2 regions of the Candidatus Clostridium radicumherbarum genome follow, and region 1 is predicted to be linked to the other one. Evidence: a T-box and tRNA genes for the amino acid it is inferred to sense, from the RefSeq annotation. Region 1 holds a T-box; the other holds one or more tRNA genes.

Region 1 (7,355 bases):
TGAATTCAAGCTCTTCTTCTGAAATTTTTAATATATCACATTGCTCCATTCCAAAGAGCATTTGTTCTTTAGCTAGGTTAAGTGATGTCCACAGCGGTTCTCTTAAATTTGGATCAAAAGTGATTATCAGCTTATTTTCTTTTGCAATAGTAATTGCTTTTTTAGTAGCTTCTTTAACCTTTTCATCTGTTAAAGAAAGTGTTCCAAAATGAAAAATCTTTGAAGACTTTATTAAATCTTCACTCACATCTTCTTCTGATAGCATCATATCTGCGCCAGGCCTGCGATAGAAGGAGAAGTCTCTGTCCCCATTTTCAAAGGTGTGAACGAAAGCTAAAGTTGTATGCACTTCCTTATCAAAAATCAAATTAGCACTATTTATGCCCACTTCATCTAAAGCAGCTTTTAAAGTATATCCGAATTGATCATCTCCAACCTTTCCAATGAAAGCTGTTTTTTTTCCCAGCTTTGTAAGCATTGCCAATACGTTGCAGGGTGCACCCCCTGGGTTTGCTTCATATAGCTGATTTTCTTGAGCACTAGTGCCATTTTGCGTAAAGTCTATTAATAGTTCACCAAGAGCTACTACATCATATATTTTTTTACTCATTTTTTCCCTCCTTATTTTAAACGCTTCTCTTATTACTACATAAATGATTAACACCAAAAGAGCAAACTAATGATACTAAAGCTTTCACCATCCAGTGGTCGATAAATCCTACTTTAAATTTATCATAAAAACGAGTATAAAAAGTTACATATCCAGGATATTTAATACCTACCTTAGATGATAAATAGCACCCGATTATAATATAAGTTATAAAAAAAGTTATAAAAAACCACTTATTTAATTTCATATACAGCCCCCCTTAGTTATTATGTAATTACATTATATATCTTATATGTTTGCAGATTCCACAAGATAGATAAAAAATAAAAGACTTTGCCCTAAAGCAAAATCTTTTATTTATATAAGTTTTATTAACTACCTGACCTGGCTTCCAGTAGGCAGTTCTCCAGGAATACTTACAGCAAACAGCTTGCTGTCGTCATCTGTAGCAGCTGCTAGTATCATACCTTGAGATAGCTCTCCTCTTAAAGTAACTGGTTTTAGGTTAGCTACAAGTACTACATATTTTCCTACTAAGTCATCTGGTTTGTAATACTGAGCTATACCAGAAACAACCTGTCTTTCTTCACCAGCTAAATCCACCTTAAGTTTTAAAAGCTTCTTTGCTCCTTTAACTGGTTCGCAAGCTAAAACCTTAACAACTCTTAAATCTAATTTATCGAAATCATCTATTGTAATTTCTTCTTTAAGAGGCTGCATAGTGGGCTTTGGCTCTTCTTTAGCTTCTTCCTTTAAGGCATCTAATTCCTTAAGCTTAGCATCTACATCAATTCTTGGGAAGATAGCATCTCCCTTTTTAACCTTTATATTAGCTTCAGTTCCATCAAAGGCAGCAAGACTATCCCAAGCTGTAAGATTTACATTAAGCTGCTCATTAATCTTTTCAGCAGTTGAAGGCAGGAAGGAGGAAACTAAAACTGAAACAAATCTTAAGGTTTCAGAAAGATTATATAAAACTGTTCCTAGTCTTTCTTTCTTACTTTCTTCCTTTGCTAAAATCCATGGAGTTGTTTCATCGATATATTTATTTGCTCTTCTAATAAGAGCCCAAACTTCTCCTAGTGCCTCTGGAATTCTTAAGTTATCAATATGAGCTTCCACCTTTTTAGGTGTTTCAAGTGCCAGTTCTATAAGTTCATTATCAATAGCATCCTTTGCAGTAGGGGCTGGAATAATACCATTAAAGTATTTTTCAATCATTGCTACTGTTCTTGAAAGCAGATTTCCTAAGTCATTGGCTAAATCAGAATTTACCTTTTTAATAAATATTTCATTGTTAAATAGTCCATCTGAACCAAAAGGTATTTCTCTAAGAAGGTAATATCTTATAGCATCTACTCCAAAGTGCTGTGCTAAAATCACTGGGTCTACCACATTACCCTTGGATTTAGACATCTTTCCACCATCAACTAAAAGCCAGCCGTGTCCAAATACCTGCTTTGGAAGCGGAAGATCTAAAGCCATAAGCATAATTGGCCAATAAATTGTATGGAATCTTATAATGTCCTTTCCTACAAGATGAACATCTGCTGGCCAAAATTTTTCATAAAGTTCTGTATCTTCGCCATTGTAGCCAAGGGCAGTTATATAATTAGATAAGGCATCTATCCATACGTAAACTACATGACCTGGATCAAACTCAAGAGGAACTCCCCAGTTAAAGGAATTTCTTGAAATACATAAATCCTGAAGTCCTGGTCTTAGGAAATTATTTAACATTTCATTTTTTCTTGATTCTGGCTGAATAAACTCAGGATGAGTTTCTATATATTCAATAAGCCTGTCAGCATATTTTGACATTTTGAAAAAGTAAGCTTCTTCAGTTCTTTTCTCTACTGGTCTTCCACAATCAGGACAGTTGCCGTTTACAAGCTGAGTGTCAGTCCAGAAGGATTCACAAGGAACACAGTAATTTCCTTCATAGGCGCTTTTATAAATATCTCCCTGCTCATAAAGCTTAGTAACTATCTTTTGAACTGCTTTTTCATGATAATCATCAGTAGTTCTAATAAACTTGTCATAGCTTATGTTCATTAGTTTCCAAAGGTCTTTAATTCCTGCTACAATTTCATCCACATAGGCCTTTGGAGTAACCCCTTTTGCTTCTGCAATTCTTTGAATTTTTTCACCATGTTCATCTGACCCAGTTAAAAAGAACACCTCATAGCCTGTAAGTCTTTTAAATCTAGCTAAGGCGTCTGCTGCTACAGTAGTATAAGTATTTCCAATGTGAAGGTTTGCTGATGGATAATATATTGGTGTTGTAATGTAAAATGGTTTCTTAGTCATTCTTATCTCCTCCAATTTCATAATTAAATTTTTTCCAATTTCCTCTGCAATATGCATAAGTAATGTCTATAGTGATGTCTCCAATAAAATAAAAAAGTCCCTATGCAGAAAAATCCACATAGAGACGTAATGTACGCGATACCACTCTAATTTATACCTATGTCGCCATAGATAACCCCATAAGTGACTCCGCTTTATAAAAGCTTTTATCACCCTGCAAGATAACGGCTGCTTCCGTATTGTCCTACTTACAATATTTTCTTCAGACAATCTGCTCTGGGGCCATGTTCGTAAATTTTCATACTGCCAGTTTTCACCATATCCAGCTCTCTTTAAGTATTTCCCTTTACTACTCTTCCCATCACTGCATTTATTAATTATTATAATATTCCATTATACTTATTATGTCAATAATGTTTTATTAAACCCTGAATAATTCTTCAATATCCTCCTGTGACATTTGTGAAATTAGACTTTCTTCTGTGCTTTCCTCGCTCATTACAGAATTTATTATGGCCTTTTTCTTTTCCTGGAGATTATATATTTTTTCTTCTATGGTACCCTGTGCAATTAGCTTTATTACCTCTACAGTTTTATGCTGTCCAATTCTGTGAGCTCTGTCTGTAGCCTGCTCCTCAACTGCTGGATTCCACCATGGATCAAAGTGTATTACCACATCTGCACCGGTGAGGTTTAGGCCAGTTCCTCCTGCCTTTAGTGATATTAAGAATACACTGCCTTTGCCCTCATTAAATTCCCTTACTCTAATTCCCCTCTCCTCAATTTTAGTTTGCCCGTCTAGGTATTGATAGCTTATTTGGTTTTTATCAAACCTTTTTGCAATATTTTTAAGTACAGAGGTAAATTGAGAAAATAAGAGTATTCTATGTCCTTCATTGATGCTTTCCTCTAATAAATCATCTAAGGCCATAAGTTTGCCGCTTTCGCTTTTGTAATTTTCAACAAAGGTAGAAGGGTCGCAGCAAATTTGTCTTAGGCGGGTAAGAGTAGAAAGTATTTTAATTTTACTCTTATTAAAGCCCTTTTCTTTAATTTCGCTATCTATTTCACTTTTAGCTTCTGCTATATAGGCTGCGTAGAGCTTCTTTTGCTCCTCTGTCATTTCTACTATGAGTTTATGCTCTATTTTTGGAGGCAGCTCCTTTATTACATCCTTTTTTAGCCTTCTTAAAATAAAGGGTTTAACATGCTTATTTAATTCTTCTAAAGCTGTAATATCTTTATTTTTAACTATTGGAGTTTCATATTTCCTTAAAAATTTATTATGATTTAATAGGTAGCCAGGCATTATGAAATCAAAAATTGACCAAAGCTCAGTTAAAGAATTTTCAATTGGAGTTCCTGTAAGGGCAAAGTAGCCTTTAGCCTTTATTTCTTTTACTGACTGAGCATTAATGGAGGTTGGATTCTTAATTTGCTGAGCCTCATCTAAGATGCAGTACCTGAAACTTATTTCTTTATATTCTTCAATATCCCTTCTAATAAGTGGGTATGAGGTTATAACTAGATCTGCTTCTTCAATTTCCTTTCTTTTTTCTTCTCTTTCATCCTTTGAGCCTGAAATAATCAAGGTTTTTAAATTAGGTGCAAATTTCTCTACTTCACTTTTCCAGTTATAAACTAGTGAACTTGGTGCTATAACTAGGGATGGCTTCTTTTCACCTTCATTTTCTATAACCTCTGCTTCTATAAAGGCTATTGTTTGAAGGGTTTTTCCCAGCCCCATTTCATCTGCCAGTATTCCACCAAAGCCGCAGCTAGCCAAGGTTTTAAACCATTTAAATCCAAATTTCTGATAACCTCTCATTATTTTTTCTAAATGCTCTGGAACCTTAAAATCCAAGTCTTGAACTTCCTTTATATTGTTTACTAGCTCTCTAAATTTTTTATTTCTTTCGATTATCGCTATATTGCTGCCTTTTAAAGCCTGATCCACATAAAGTGCATTGTATTTTGCTAATATTATTTTATCCTTTTCTAAATCAGAATCCTTAACATCTAAATAATCCAACATGCTGCCCATATCCTGCAGTTCCTTACTTTGAAGGGCAACAAAGCCGCCTTTTTTTAGCTTATGGTACTTTTTTCTTTGCCTTAAGGCATCAAGTATGTCCTTTAGCTCACTTTTTTCTACTCCTTCAATATTGAAGGAAAACTCTAAAAGGTCTTCATCATTTAGCTTTATGCTGGATTTTATATTTGAAGAGGTATAGATTTTCATGTTTCTAAAGCTGTCAGAATAATAAACTTCAGCAATTTCCTGAATCTTATTTATACCCTCTGCCAAAAATCCTACTAAAGCTTCCTCATCCATTAAAAGATAATTAGTTTTTGTCTTTTCAAAGCCAGCCGCTTCTAATATTGATGTTAAATGAAGTTCTTTATTAATGTCTCTTACTAAAACCCTGGAGTTTTGTTCCATATCTTTTTCATTAAAGGGACTTATTTCATCTTCTCCATATTTAAATATTATATCGGCAGTAATTCCTTCATTAGGTCTATCTAAATAGATCATGGCACTTAAGGGTTCTTCATAAAGGCTTAATTCAAGTGTCTTATCAATATTAATATTTTTGCTTATATATTTTAAGTTGGGCAATATATAGGAAGCAATTTTGCTTAGTTCCTCTTTATTAAAGGATAAGTTTTGAGTTTTAGATTTATTAATTTCATTAAGAAAAGGAAGATAAACCCTTGATTGCTCACTGCCTACATTATATATATTATTCTCATAAAAAAAATAGCTTCCATCTTCCGTAAGGGGCACAGGAATATCCTTTTCCTGTTTAATAATTAATGAGTCTTTATTAAGTCTAATATCGAATTCTAAGGGCATATTTTCTTCCAGCACAGAAATATTATTAGAAGAAATTTTATTTATTATGGCATCAAAGCTTCTCTTTTTCATAATTTCGAAAAATCTCTTTGTATGAGAATCTGTTAAGTAAATTTTCTTGCCCGAAATTGCTGCTGGTGGCGCACCCCAATACCTAGAAGCAGAACCTCCATTAGAAAACAAAGCATCAAATTCATATATTTCAAGGAGCAAATCAATAAGCTCCTTATCAGCTGCTTTAAATCCTTGATTTAGGGGATTAAAGGTGAAATTCTTTCCATACTCTATCTCTCTATCTTTTTTAAATATTGCTGATAAAAAATCCCTCATACCTCTTACTACATAGGTTCTTTCTTCTCCAACCTTTAGTTCAATTGAGGAAACTCTTTCATATTCAGCCTCAAATTCATATTTCACCTCTAAATTGAGCTCTTTATTGGCCGCCATTTCCTTATTCTTCATAGAGCTTTTAAAATATTCTATAAGTTCCTCCGTTCTTCTGCTTAGGGCTCTATTTTCTTTTTTTAAAATTCTATCCTTTTCCCTTGACCACTTCAAAAGCACTGCCACTGCATGCTTGCATAAGCTATCATTATTTTTTCCATAGCTGCAGTCACAGGCATAACCTAAAGTTCCAAGGTCTTTAGGAATACTTACCTTAACATTGTAACTATCCAAGCCATAGGAGGATTGTACAACTGATTTTACAATCAGCTTTTCCCTGCCATTTATCTCTTCATTCTCAGTATCCAAACTCCTTATTTTATTTCTTAAGTAAACATCCAGGCCCCTAGCAAACGTCACCTTACCTGCTGCCTCTTTAAGCCTATTTTCATCTATATCAAACATTAGCGCACCTCAAATTTTTATTCACAACTTATATTTTATACAAAAAAGCAAAATAATAAAATATATTACCAAATATTTAATTTATATTTTGAAAGTAATTGCTTAAAACAGTCTATAACATTAATATATATATATATAACTAAAATGGAGGATTTTATGAAGAATGTTAAAATTATTATTATTTCCTCAATCAGTGCTATTACTATTTGCACATCACTTTTATTTTTGTTTGAAAAAATAAATAATATAAATAAATTTACTAATAATCATGATCATATTGCTGACACCTATGATTTACATGGGAAAGAAAAAGATGAACATATAACTAATCTTGAAACAAGTATGGAAAAAACTGCTTTAAAGCTCTTTTATGAAGGCAATTCTTTAGATATTGCATCACCTATTTTTATTTTAAGGAATAGTTATTGCCTTCCTTTAGTTGAAACAATAAATAAGTTAAATGGCAGCTCCTTAATTAAAGATGAATTTATAACTATTAAATTTAATAATAAGACAATTGAACTTAATACAAAAAATAATACTTATAAAAAGGATAACAATACTTATTACCTCTTTAAAAGCATTATATCCCAGCACAGCATTACTTATATTTCATTATTTGATTTTACTAATATGTTTGACTTAAAGCCCGTTTTTGAATATGATAAGAATATTGTTATATTTTATAATAACAAAGAAATTTTTCCAGCTTCTGTAAAAGCAAGATCA
Region 2 (7,355 bases), on a different contig from region 1:
ATCAAGAGAAAGAGCTGCTAGAGTTGGAAGAAATCCAAGAACTAAAGAAGAAATAACTATACCAGCATCAGTAGTTCCAGTATTTAAGGCTGGAAAAGAATTCAAAGAAAAAGTAGAAAGAAAATAACTTTTCAAAAGAGCCTGAATTTTATTCAGGCTCTTTGCTTTAAATAAAACAAATACTCAGTGTTCCGAGTAAAAGGAGGAAAATCTTTATGAGATTGGATAAATACCTAAAGGTTTCAAGGATAATTAAGAGACGAACAGTTGCTAAAGAGGCTTGTGAAAATGGGAGAGTTTTTATAAATAATAAGACAGCTAAACCAAGCACAGAAGTTAAGGAAAATGATATTATTGAAATACAATATGCAACAAAGTCCTTAAAGGCTAAAATTACTAGCATTTCTGAACACGTTAGAAAAGAAGATGCTAAAGCAATGTATGAAATATTAGCAGGTGAAGAAGATAAAGAGGAAGAAGAGTAATATATCTTACCCACAGGGCATACAATATATACGAAAGGAAAGGAATATTTTATGCCTGGAGGGATAAGATGGAGGCTAAAAAGGAAATAAAAATAGAAGAGAAAAAGAGCAATTTAATTTTGGAAAATAGAAAAAGGCTCTCACTTACAGGAATCATAGAAGTAATAAGTTTTAACGAGAATGTAATTATGTTGAACACTTGTTTAGGGGCAATGACAATTAAGGGAGAAGGACTTAAGATGAATAAGCTTGATGTTCAAAATGGAGATGCTATTATAATTGGTACTATTCATTCCTGTATGTATTTAGGTAATGAAATCAAAAAAGATAATGAAAGTATAATAAGAAAGCTTTTTAAATAGAGGTATATATGCTATTTTCTGTTTCATCTCAATTTAATTTATTAATTTTTAGTTTGCTTGCAGGTGTAATAACTGGAATTTTATTTGATCTTTATAGGGTCATGAGGGGAATAAATGATCCAAATAAGATTATTACGTTTATTGAAGATACTCTTTTTTGGATATTTGTAAGCATTATTATTTTTATATTTTTACTCTATATGAGCTACGCATATATGAGGGGCTATGTTTATATCTCTATCGCAGTTGGAATAATTATTTATATGAGCTTTATAAGTAAATATTTCATTAAGCTTCTATATAGAGTTGTTAATAGAATTACAAAAATCATTAGGATAAGTTTTATTTTATTGCTATACCCCTTTAATTTACTCATTTATAAACTTAAAAGAAAAAATAAATAAAAAATACTTATAAAAAATCTTGAACAAAATCACATTACACTTTAAAATAGATTTGAGAGGATAAGAGTATTGCCTCAAATGCTGTTTAAAAGGGGAAAAACACATGAGGAAGAAAAATAAATTTAGCTTTAAGAAAGTAGTAATATTTATAGCTATAATATATGTTGGATACATTGTGATAAGTACTCAAATATCAATGAATAAAATTAAGGCAGAAATAAATGTTAAACAGCAGGAGCTTGAAACAGTTAAAGAAAAAAATCAGAAATTACAGGATGAGGTTAATATGACAAAAACCGATGCATATTATGAGAAGCTGGCTAGAGAAAGACTAGGGCTAGTTAAGCAAGGCGAGGCTCCTGTAACTGAAAAAAAATAAAGTGGTTACAATAATATTTAACATATATATTTTTTATTTTTAAGGAGGAGTCTTATTAATATGACCTTACAAACAGGAAGTATTCTAGAAGGTACAGTGGTTAACATTACCAATTTTGGAGCATTTGTAGAAGTGGATGGGAAAACAGGATTAGTGCATATATCTGAAGTGTCAGATACCTTTGTAAAAAATATTAGAGATTATTTAAAAGAAAAGGATAAAGTAAAGGTAAAGGTAATTTCAGTAGATGACAATGGTAAGATCAGCTTATCAATAAAACAGGCAACCCCTCCAAAAAAATCAGTAAGGCCTGCAGACATTGATTGGAATCAGGAAAAGGGAAAGGTAAATACTGCATCCTTCGAAGATAGACTTTCAAAGTTTTTAAAGGAAAGTGAAGAAAAGGTACAAGAACTTAAAAAGCATCAAGATTCTAGAAATCGTGGTTATAAAAGAAGTTCAAATTATTAAAATAGTTAGGGACTGTATTTTCAGTCTCTTTTATATTGGTAAGCAATAAAAGGTTCTTACTTGAATATGCTGAAGCAGTGATAACAACATTAGCTTTTTATAAATCAATAATAAGAAAATAGGAAAAAATAAAATTAGGTATTGACGGATTAAACTATATCGTGTAGAATAGTCTATGTCGCCAAGATAAAGTTGCTGGAGTGGCGGAACTGGCAGACGCACAGGACTTAAAATCCTGCGGTGGTTAAACACCGTACCGGTTCGATTCCGGTCTTCAGCACCAAATAACGCGGGGTGGAGCAGTTGGCAGCTCGTCGGGCTCATAACCCGAAGGTCGCAGGTTCAAGTCCTGCCTCCGCAACCAATAATTTAATAATAAGGCGGAATAGCTCAGCTGGCTAGAGCATTCGGTTCATACCCGAAGTGTCGTAGGTTCAAGTCCTATTTCCGCTACCATATTTATGCTGGAGTGGCGGAACTGGCAGACGCACAGGACTTAAAATCCTGCGGTGGTTAAACACCGTACCGGTTCGATTCCGGTCTTCAGCACCAAATAACGCGGGGTGGAGCAGTTGGCAGCTCGTCGGGCTCATAACCCGAAGGTCGCAGGTTCAAGTCCTGCCTCCGCAACCAAAAATATAATAATATGGCGGAATAGCTCAGTTGGCTAGAGCATTCGGTTCATACCCGAAGTGTCGTAGGTTCAAGTCCTATTTCCGCTACCAAAAGAATCCCTGCAAGTTATCTTGCAGGGATTTGTTGTTATTATTTTAATGTTTTCCATTTATATATTCGGCAATAATTCTTGCGATATAATAACCTGTGGTTTTGGCTTCATCTAATGTATTAATTTCATTACCAACTTCAAGTAAGGTTGCATTGGCACTTTTATTTTGATTGAAATAGGCATGAATGTAGTAGACACCATTGTCATTTGGGCTCCCCATTCGAACAAGTCCTGGAAACAGACCTTGTGATATATTTATAAGTTTTCTAGTCATAGAAAGATTTTGCTGATAATTTTTATTAGCAGTGCCAACTACAAATTCTATCTTGGCCAAGCTTTTATTATTTAGTGTAACTGATACAGGTTTTGGATTACTTACTATAGAAGCATCTCTATGTAGATCTATTATTAATTTAAAATCCTTATACTTGCTTAAATACTTATTTACTGTTTCGCCTGATCTAGCATAGGCTTCATTATAAACAGCCACATTATGTATGGTTTTGTCATGAATGGTTGCAATACCGTAATTATTTTGAAGCTCATTTTGAATTATATCGCCTACTGCCACTACACTTTTAGTTGGGTCCAAATTATCTTGACTGCTGGGCTTAAAACTTTCAGTGGTGTGAGTATGATATATGAATACTTCTGGTTTAGATGAATCTAGTGGTGTTTTTAAGTTAGGGTTATAAATCTCTGAAACAGCTGTAGCTCCAGGATTTAAATTATTTTCTGAGCTATCTTTACTATCGTTTTGGCTTATTTTGATAATATTGTTTTCATTTAATTTAAAGGGATTAATAATTATGGAATTATTGCTTTCTTGAACTGCAACTGTATTATCTACAACCTTTATTAAAGAAAACTCTCTTGCGACTACTGATAAGGGACTATTAATATCCAGGCCTGCTTTTTCAAGAAGCATTTCCTTTAGAGAATAGTTAAGCTGAGCATTTTCGTCAGTGCTGCTTACAAGAGATTTTACTAATGGCATAGTGAAATTTAATATGTTTATATAAAGTGGATTGCTGCTTTGAATATTCTCTTCACCAGTTGTAGCCTTTGAGTCAATAGGCATAGATAAAATTAAAAACAGTGACAAAGCAAATGAAGCACATATATTTCCTTTTGTATATTTATTCTTTAACATCTGCATCCCCTCCATACAAAGAAATATATGATTTTACAAACTCTATTATTCCATTTTTTAACGACATATTTTTGGGTTATGCAGCATAAAATAATAATTTTAAATGTTTGTAGTTTATAATATAAACAGCTTGTAACCATAAGCTTTTAAGTAATTTGAATTTTATTTTAAGTAAAGCGTATAACTTATAATTATATGGTAGATATTTGAAAATATTACACATAAATGTCCTACGAAAATAAAATTAGAATATCAATAAATGACAATTATTTCCACTAGGCTTTGCTATAATTTAGCTAGATTTAGTATGGGAGATGATTATATGCAGTTTGGAGTTGACCTATCCACTTATGAAAGAACACTCAAAACTAAAAAGAAAGAAGAAAAAAAGGCCCTAGATGGCAGGCTGATTTTGAAATTACTGTTTTATTTTATTAGTACTCTTCTTATAAGCAGAGTCCTGTTAATAAATTATATGGCGCCTTTTGGAATTGGATTCTTAATAGCCGTTGCAATATTTGGAGAAGAGAAGACCACTCTGACCGCAGGTTGCGGGGCTTTATTTGGCTATGTAACTTTAATAAATAGTCTAAATGAAACACCTTCTTATATAATGCTTGTAGGACTTATTGTTCTTTCTCAATATATAATTTCTCCTCTAAAAAGAAATAAGAAATTAATAGTATTATTTTCGATGATTTTTATAGAATTTGCTGCTTATAAATTGCTAATTGTAAAATTAAATCTAAGTGTTGCCGCTATGAATTCAATTCTAGAAACTGCTTGTATATTTTCCTTGTATTTTATTTTAAATTATTCAATTGTTTGTATAAAAGATCTAAAGACCAAGCATTTATTTTCTAATGAAGAGATAATAAGTATGGCCCTTACTGCAGCACTTGCAATTTCAGGCACTTGGGGCATAAGTATTATGGGCATTGCATTAAGAAATGTCCTGGCATTATGCTTTGTGCTTTGTATAAGCTTCATTAAGGGAAGTACAGTAGGTGCATCAACTGGAGTGGCAATGGGAGTGGTAGTTGGCATTTCTACTAATAACTTACCTGTATCTATTAGCGTATATGGATTTTGCGGCCTTACAGCTGGTGTATTTAAAGATACAGGAAAAATCGCTGTAGGCCTATCTTATATCATTACATATTCATTATTAATTATATATTCAAACATAAACGGACAATTTAAGTTTCTTGAAGTTTTAATAGCTGCAGCTATTTTCTTAATAATTCCTCAAAAGCTTTATACAAGGCTGGAATTAGAATTGGATTTTGAAAAGAAACATGGAAATATAAGTGAGAATTATGTGGCTAAGATGAAGGATATATTAGTTAATAGATTAGATAGTTTTTCTGATGTACTTGTTAATATGTCCACCATACTTGAAAATTTAGCAGAAAATGACAAACTTGTTATGAAAAATAAAAGTTCTGCACTTATAGAAAACTTAGCTGATAGAGTCTGCAGTAACTGCAATATGAATGCAATGTGCTGGAGAAGAGAGAATTTTATTACCTATAATGCCTTTGGAGAACTTATTCAAAATTTTCAAGAGAATAATAACAAGATTCCATACGAAATAGAAAGAAAATGTGTAAAAAGAACAGCTCTTTTTAAGAGTACAGAGGAATTAGTAAGGAATTTTATGATTAATGAAATGTATAGAAAAAGATTAAGTGAGGGCAGAGAGCTTTTAGCTAATCAATTTAATAACATGTCAATTTCAGTTTCAGAAATAATTGAAGACTTTAATGCCAATATAAAAGTGGATATTGATGCTGAAAATAATATTAGAAGGATTTTAGATAAAAGAAATATAGAATACAATGATGTATTCTGCCTGATTAATAAAAATGGGAGAGCTCTTGTTAAACTTAAAATGCCTGCCTGCGGAGGTAGACAAAACTGCGTAAAAAACCTGCTGCCGTATATTAATGAAGCTCTACATAAAAATATGTGTATCGCTGATGAAGGCTGTAATATTGATATTAAAGATAATAGCTGCGCAGTTACCTATGAAGAAGCACCTAAGTACCATATCGGCTCTTATGCAAGAAGACTTTGCAAGGATGAGGAAAAATACAGCGGTGATAGCTTTTCCTTCAGTAAGCTTTGTGATGGAACTTATATGACTATTTTAAGTGACGGCATGGGATCTGGACCTCAGGCGGAGCAAGAAAGCAACGCAGCAGTGGAGCTAATCGAAAAATTTGCTCATACTGGTTTTAACAAAATAACTGCTATTAATACCGTAAACTCAATTATGACCTTAAAATTTTCTGCTGATGAGAAATTTTCTACAGTGGATTTAAGCAGCATTGATTTATATACTGGAGAAGCAGAATTTATGAAAGTTGGAGCTGTAGCTAGTTTTATAAAGTCTGGAAGCAAAGTTGAAGTAATAAAATCAAAGACCCTTCCAATGGGAGTCTTAGATAAGGTGGATATTGACATCATAAAGAAAAAGGTTAAAAATGGTGATATTGTTGTAATGCTAACTGATGGTGCTCTAGATTATAATAAGGAATCTGCTGGAAAGGTAGATTGGCTTGTTGAGTTCTTGGAAAACACAAGCTGTAATAATCCAAAAGAGCTGGTAGATAAAATAATTGAAAAAACTTTGGAGCTAAGCGGCAACAAGGTAAAGGATGATATTACAGTTGTAGTTTCTAAGGTTTATGAACTTTACTAATGTGCCATGGGGAGTTTCTCCTGGTACATTAGCCTAAACTGTTGACATTTATACTTTGTTAACAGTTTTTTTATGTCCCCTGATTGTACTCTTTTAATTGTGGTATAATAGGAGAAAACTAATAAATCTGCGAGGGTGGTTTAATTTTGATAGATAAAGTTATAACTACAATAAAAGAAAATAATATGTTAGTCCCTAACGATAAAGTTATTGTTGCTGTATCTGGGGGGCCGGATTCTATTTGTCTTCTGCACATATTAAATAGGATTAAAGTCAAATATAACTTAACCCTATATGCTGCTCATGTAAATCACTGTCTTAGAGGAGAGGAAGCAGATAAGGATGAGGAATATGTTAAAGCTTTTTGTAAAAAGATAGGTATAGCATGCTTTTCTAAAAGGGTAGATGTAAATAAGCTTGCTAGGGAAAAAGGCTTGTCTTCTGAGAGTGCTGGAAGAGAGGCAAGGTATGACTTTTTTAATGAGCTTTTTGATAAATTAGGAGCTGATAAAATAGCACTAGCCCATAATGCAAATGATCAGGCAGAAACTGTTTTGATGAGAATATTAAGAGGCTCAGGAATGGAAGGATTAATTGGAATAAGACCAATTAGAGGGAATATATTTGTAAGACCACTAATAAATATTAGAAGAGAAAGTATTGAGAA

What was found. The T-box of region 1 lies ahead of metG (methionine--tRNA ligase). A T-box ahead of a tRNA ligase gene usually reads a tRNA of that ligase, here a tRNA-Met.
Region 2: it has a tRNA-Met gene. The T-box ahead of metG (methionine--tRNA ligase) is inferred to sense a tRNA for this amino acid. The anticodon was not compared.

What each region holds. Positions count from the first base shown of each region.
Region 1 covers NZ_JBJHZY010000002.1:801,506-808,860, forward strand. Annotated here, with positions in the region: gene ACJDUH_RS13565 (carbohydrate kinase family protein) at 1-610, opposite strand, end outside; gene ACJDUH_RS13570 (hypothetical protein) at 627-857, opposite strand; gene metG (methionine--tRNA ligase) at 986-2,920, opposite strand; T-box leader at 3,038-3,294, opposite strand; gene ACJDUH_RS13580 (SNF2 helicase associated domain-containing protein) at 3,342-6,626, opposite strand; gene ACJDUH_RS13585 (DUF2334 domain-containing protein) at 6,783-7,355, shown strand, end outside.
Region 2 covers NZ_JBJHZY010000003.1:385,903-393,257, forward strand. Annotated here, with positions in the region: gene ACJDUH_RS15835 (HU family DNA-binding protein) at 1-127, shown strand, start outside; gene ACJDUH_RS15840 (RNA-binding S4 domain-containing protein) at 216-485, shown strand; gene yabP (sporulation protein YabP) at 554-847, shown strand; gene yabQ (spore cortex biosynthesis protein YabQ) at 856-1,251, shown strand; gene ACJDUH_RS15855 (FtsB family cell division protein) at 1,355-1,630, shown strand; gene ACJDUH_RS15860 (S1 domain-containing RNA-binding protein) at 1,691-2,101, shown strand; tRNA gene ACJDUH_RS15865 (tRNA-Leu) at 2,296-2,384, shown strand; tRNA gene ACJDUH_RS15870 (tRNA-Met) at 2,390-2,465, shown strand; tRNA gene ACJDUH_RS15875 (tRNA-Met) at 2,481-2,557, shown strand; tRNA gene ACJDUH_RS15880 (tRNA-Leu) at 2,565-2,653, shown strand; tRNA gene ACJDUH_RS15885 (tRNA-Met) at 2,659-2,734, shown strand; tRNA gene ACJDUH_RS15890 (tRNA-Met) at 2,750-2,826, shown strand; gene ACJDUH_RS15895 (stage II sporulation protein P) at 2,872-3,981, opposite strand; gene spoIIE (stage II sporulation protein E) at 4,304-6,688, shown strand; gene tilS (tRNA lysidine(34) synthetase TilS) at 6,835-7,355, shown strand, end outside.